One region of the Bacillus sp. 3255 genome, then DNA from elsewhere that is predicted to be linked to it. Evidence: riboswitches for the same ligand, from Rfam matches in the RefSeq annotation. Region 1 holds a riboswitch; the other holds the start of a gene.
The links. A riboswitch is a leader RNA that binds a small molecule or an ion and turns the genes downstream of it on or off. The one in region 1 is predicted to bind cobalamin.
Positions count from the first base shown of each region.

Region 1 (3,110 bases):
TCTGCAGCCCGAAATAGATTAGAAATGCCGCACCGACCGAAGCGCCCGAAGAAACGCCGAGCGCATAAGGATCGGCCAGCGGATTGCGGAGCACGCCTTGAAACGCCGCGCCGGCGACAGAGAGCGACGCTCCGACCAGAATGCCGAGCAGTACGCGCGGGAAGCGCACTTTATTAATGATTTGCTCCGCGGATTGCTCCCACGTGACAGGGATATAATCTCCAATCCACGGGATATGTTTACCGAGGATGCCGGCGATCTGCATCGCCGGAAGGCTGGCCGTCCCCAGCGATAAACTTCCCAGAATAGAAAGAAGAAGGAGTATCGCTCCTACTCCTCCCCACAGCATCAGTTTTCTTTTCATTTATTTCACCAGTTCGGGATAGATGCCTTTCGCCATTTCCAGCAGTCCGTCCGTCAATCTGGGACCCGGGCGGCTCAGCAGGTTCTGATCAAGGCCGATGACCTGCTTGTTCTTCACAGCATCAATCGCATCCCATCCGCTTCTCGTGCGAATGATTTCGTCAAGGGACTTCTTGCTCTTGCTGTCGATGACTCCGTTCGCGAACAGAATGACCGCCGGGTTCTGTGCGATAATTTTCTCTTCGCTGATTTGGTACCAGCCTTTCGTGTCGCTGGCTACGTTAATGCCGCCGGACAGCTTGATGAGCTCGTCCATGAATTCGCCGCTGCCGACTGTCCAGCCCGGGCTGAATTCAATGTATACTTTCTTCTTGTTCTCCTGCTTCACGTCTTTGACGGCATCGACAACCTTCTGACGGTCCGCTTTCATCTTAGCCACCAATTTCGCCGCTTGCTCCTGGCGATCTGTAATCAAGCCGTACGTTTCAATATTCGCCATCGCATCGTCCAGCGTTTTGGGCTCCACTTTGAACACATTGATGTTTAGTTGACGCAGCTTCTCAACCGTGTCCGCTTTCATCGAAACACCGGTAAACACGATGTTCGCACCTGATGCGATCAATGCTTCCTGATTCGGCTTCGTAATGCTGCCTAACTTGGGCTTCGACTTCGCCGCTTCCGGATAATCGTCGAAATCGGATACGCCTACGATGTTGGCCTCCAAGCCAAGCGCGAAGAGCGCCTCCGTTTCGGCCGGCGACACCGATGCAATCCGCTCGGGCGCCTTATCGAACGTAAACTCTTTCCCCGTAGCATCCTTAATTTTGAGCGGATATGCCGTCTTCTTGGCCGCTGCCGGCGTTGCAGTCGCAACCGGCGCTTTCGTCGCCTCTCCGCCCAGCTTCGACGGGTTCGTAATCTCCGCTTCTTTCTGGCCGCAGGCCGCCAAACTAACCGCCGTCGTTAGAGCGACGGTGAGGACTAACGCTTTTCGCATCCATTTCTTTTGCTGCATAAGTAAACCCTCTTTCTTCTCTCGTGATATTCGAATAACCTCAATCGCAAAAAGCCCCTCTGTTCCGAAGAACAAAGGGGACGATAAATCGTGGCGCTCAGCAACCTGTGCGTTGCCTCCTGATTTAACGCGATCCTTTTCCTCGAAGGATGTCGTAACGGCACCATAGGCAGGTATCCTGACTTTCCGGCATCATCCATGACCGGATTACAGTGGCGGGACCGCGCCGGACTCTAACCGGCTTCCCTATTAAGCGGCAACCCCCGTCGGACATCTCTCGCGAGACGCTTCAAGCTGGCTTGCCGGCACCTATGGCTGCATATTGACTATCAGTCTATTCGTCGATTATAGACGTCTTGTTACTTTTGTGCAATCACTTTCAGCACTTGCTTCGCTTCTTCAAGCTTCGGCGCATTGACAGGAATGAAGGCGATAAGGCCCTTCCCTTCGAAGCCCTGCTCTTTCATCCATTTGTTCCCGGCGAGCGGAATGCCATACAGATGCTTCTCGGCAGGCTTGCCCTCCTCGGCGATCTCGATGACCCCCTCCGGGTAATCCTCCGGCTTAATCGTCTCATCCAGGTTAACGAATCCGGCCTGCTGGCTCAAGCCTTTGAATTGCTCCTCGCCCAGGATGAAGATACCGTTGCCTCCGGCCGCGAGTTCGACAATCATTTTCTCCATTGAAAAAATAGGGGATGTATTCAGCTTGACGGTAGGCGTCTCGCCAATTTTCGATTTGAGGGAAGCTTCCAGCTTCTCGCCTGCTTCGCTTGGAAATCCGTTTGCACCCATGACAAATATGGAAACATCCGGCTTCGGTCCGCCGCATCCCGCCAGTATGATCATCAAAGCCGACATCAGCATTACAACAAGCAATTTCACTTTCATGTTGTCCTAGTACCTCCGTATTCGGTCTGCATTTATCGATAGTCGCGAGAAAAGCCGGCTTTCACCGACTTTTCTTCCCGCTATTCATATATTCATTTATTTTGAGATCAAGAATCGTGCTGAGCTCCACGACAGCATCCGAGGTCATTTCTTCCCCGTCGATCACCATCTGCTCTAGCCTGCGTCGCAGAGAATGAATCTCTTCTTCCAGTAAGTTAAGGGAGTTTCGCTTCTTGGCACGCTTAGTCAACCAACGTTGTCCGAATTCTTGTTCATTGATTTGCATCTGATTTCGATAGGTTGATAGTTGGTATTCAAGAAAAGCCATGCTTATCCCTCCTTACTACAAGAATACCAGTTTTCATGAATAATTCATATACATTTTTCCTGTACAATTACAATTTTTTCAGAAAATTTCCGATTCTTTCTAAGGCTTCATTCAGCTGAGAAACACTGTACGCATAGGAGCAGCGAAGGAAGCCTTCGCCGCCTAATCCGAATACATCTCCTGGTACGGCAGCCACTTTGGCTTCGAATAAAAGTCTCTGCGCGAACTCATCCGATGTTAGTCCCGTTGCGACAACGCTCGGGAAGGCATAGAATGCGCCCTGCGGTTCATGACACTCGAGTCCGATGTCCCGGAATCCTTTGACCACCAGCCGTCTGCGTTGATTATAGGATTCCATCATGCGGTCCTTTTCTTCCAAACCGTTGGTCAGCGCCTCATGAGCGGCAACCTGCCCCATAATCGGTGCGCACATCACCGTGTATTGATGAATTTTGGTCATAGCCGAAATCAATTCGCGATGTCCGCATGCATAACCCATTCTCCAGCCTGTCAT
Region 1 covers NZ_JAVDUS010000001.1:225,877-228,986, forward strand. The annotation lists gene J2X61_RS00890 (FecCD family ABC transporter permease) at 1-364, opposite strand, end outside; gene J2X61_RS00895 (ABC transporter substrate-binding protein) at 365-1,378, opposite strand; cobalamin riboswitch at 1,530-1,658, opposite strand; gene J2X61_RS00900 (hypothetical protein) at 1,738-2,268, opposite strand; gene J2X61_RS00905 (aspartyl-phosphate phosphatase Spo0E family protein) at 2,330-2,596, opposite strand; gene J2X61_RS00910 (aminotransferase class I/II-fold pyridoxal phosphate-dependent enzyme) at 2,664-3,110, opposite strand, start outside.

Region 2 (3,110 bases), on a different contig from region 1:
CCTGTTGTTTGGCGCTGCCAACCCTTGCGGCAAATTGGCCGAGACATTCCCCGTACAGCTCAGCGATAATCCGTCTTATTTATTTTTCCCGGGAGATGGAGATAGGGTTGCGTATAGCGAAGGGATTTATGTCGGATATCGTTATTACGATACGAAGAAGCTGCGCCCTCTGTTTCCTTTCGGGTATGGCTTAAGCTACACGAGCTTTGAGTATTCCGATTTGACTGTCGATCGAGCACAAATCCAGGATAATGAACAAGTGGTCGTTTCCGCCAAGGTAAGAAACAGCGGACACCGGGCAGGGAAAGAAATTGTTCAATTGTATGTTCGTGACGTTACAAGCAGCATATCCCGTCCGGACAAAGAGTTGAAAGGCTTCGTTAAAGTCAGTCTGGAGCCCGGTGAGCAACAGACCGTGACGTTTACTTTGGATAAAAGAGCGTTCGCGTATTACCACGTTGGCCTGCAGGATTGGTATGTCGAGACAGGTGACTTTGAGCTGCTGATCGGCAAATCTTCAGCGGACATCGGATTGAAGGCCTCCGTTCATGTGACGTCTACTTCAGTAATAAAGACTACATTTACGCGGAATTCAACGATTGGGGATGTCATGGAGCATCCGGAATTGGCGCCAGTCGTCATGGAGCTTGTGAAGCATTCTCCGTTCGCTTCTGCTGCAGATGGTGAAGGAGACAGCTTAACCTCCGACATGATGGCGGCGTTCCTCAAGTATTTGCCGCTTCGGGGGCTGGCAGCATTCAGCGGAGGCGCATTAACTGAAGACATGTTGGATGCGGCTATCGTCAAGCTGAATCGATAGCTTACTTGTGGACTTAATCCCGATGTGGCGCAGAACCGCGGTACATCAGGATAATCATATTTAATCTATCGGATTAAGAAAGATGGTAGACAAAAAGGTAGAAAGGAGATACCATTAGTTCATAATTTAATAATGTACTAAATAGAGGTGCAAGTATTCAGGTATGGGTGCTTGCTTAAAAGGGAAGCTCGGTACGAAGCCGACGCGGTCCCAACCACTGTAATTGCTGAGCGACTCTTCATTGATGCCACTGTCTTGCTTGCGAGATTGGGAAGGCGAAGAGAAGCAATGACGCATAAGCCAGGAGACCTGCCTTTATTTATGGCGTTTCTAATTCTTTGGGGGTGAGAAGAGGGAACACGTTGGAATGCACTGATAAGGCTTATTTGGTAATGCCTGTGTACAGGCAATCTGCTCAATATTAAACACGGTTAGGCCACCCTTTGGGAAGGGTGGCTTTTTTGCGCTTATTTTTGAGTAATTAAGAGTAGAAAAGAGGAAGGTCAACAATGAGGTTTCAACATCGTTTACGTTTCAAGTCATTAACCGCATTCATGATGTCGCTGGTTCTTTTATTTTCTCTGATCGGTTCGCTTCTGGTACCGGGTCAACAAGCGGCAGCGGCGGCAGGTACGGGGCCGAGCTCCATCCGGGAGTGGCTTCCTGCGCCTGGACAGTTCGTCAATGAGGCAGGCTGGGGCGGGGCCGGCGACATCAATTCGAAGTGGACGAACACGCCGGGGGCTGCCGGTGTATCGCTGGGGTCTTTCGGCGGCGGCATCGTCTTCCAATTCAATGAGCCGATTCAGAACAATCCGAAGAATCCGTATGGCGTCGACTTTACGGTTTTCGGCAACGCATTTCCAGGGAATGAAGAACCTGCAGGCGTTGCCGTAGCGCAGGATGATGGCACCGGCAATCCTGGTCCTTGGTATTTCATTGCGGGCTCGGAGCATTACGAGGATAGCACGATTTGGGATTACCGGGTCACGTATACGAACCCCGAGCCGGACTTTACAAGTCCGAATGGGGTTAATGTGCCATGGACGGATAATCATAGCGGCAGCGGAGAGGTGAAAACCAATGGCTCTCACCTGCATGCGTATTATCCGATTCCTGCCAATTATAAGGATGCGCCGGCTGATTTCAACAATCAATCGTATACTTATAGCGGCGTGAAAATTGCTGTCCGGAGTAATGCCTTCGGCTATCCGGATTCGCATGGCAACGGCAGTGCGCCATACAATGAACCTGCCAATCCTTATGTAACGTCGCCGACCAAAGGCGACCCGATCGACATTAGCTGGGCCGTGGATAGCGCAGGTCAGCCTGTAAGCTTAGCGAATGTCAGCTTCGTCAAGGTATACAACGCGGTTCAAATGGATGGCGGTGTCGTTGGCGAGATCGGCTCAGAGGTTACATCCATTGAGAAAGTTACGCCGAATGACACGGTTGGCGAAACCGCCGATTTATCCAGCATTGTCCTGACAGGGACAGGCGCGGATGCGGCTGTAAGCAAGACGGTCACGGTTACGTCGGGCGTCTATTCGTATGCAAACATCCGAATTAACGCGGATACCGTCAAGCTCACGGCGAACGGCGCGGCGACGACGGTGTTCGTTAATAATACAAGCGGCACAACCGGCGTGCCGGTTGATAAAGAGATCACGCTTAGCGAAACTACGCCCAAAATTGTTCGCGTAATTGCGCAGAACGGCATCAACACGCCGAAGATCTACTATCTCAGCATTCAAAAGGGGACGGACGTTGTTGCCCCGCAACCGGTTCCGGTCTCTGTCGTTATAAGCGGCTATAGCGCCACAGCGGGGAAATCCTTCGTATTGAACGGAGCGACGACGGTCGAAGAGGGGCAAACGGCCGCTCAAGCGATCACGAAGGTCCTGAACCAGAACGACATTGCGTTCGTGAATCCAAGCGGCAATTACATCACCAGCATCGGCGGCCTGGCATCGTTCGACGGCGGCCCGAAGAGCGGCTGGATGTACTTGATCAACGGACAGTTCGCAATGGTTGGCATTGCCGATCTCGTTCTTCACAGCAACGATGTCATCACCTTGGTGTACTCCGATGACTATGAGCAAGATGTCACGTTGCTTGCGAACAAGACGCAGCTGAATGCCGCAATTGCAGAAGCCGAGGCGCTGCAGTCCGGCAGCTACACCGAAGCCAGCTGGCAAGCGCTGCAAGCGAGCTTGACGCTCGCGAATGCGGTTGCTGCCAGTTCCGGTGCGATTCAGTATCATGCGGATACGGCGCTGGAGAAGCTGAC
Region 2 covers NZ_JAVDUS010000010.1:212,457-215,566, reverse strand. The annotation lists gene J2X61_RS17025 (beta-glucosidase family protein) at 1-820, shown strand, start outside; cobalamin riboswitch at 949-1,151, shown strand; gene J2X61_RS17020 (S-layer homology domain-containing protein) at 1,330-3,110, shown strand, end outside.
Region 2: another riboswitch for cobalamin. It lies ahead of J2X61_RS17020 (S-layer homology domain-containing protein); the one in region 1 lies ahead of J2X61_RS00895 (ABC transporter substrate-binding protein).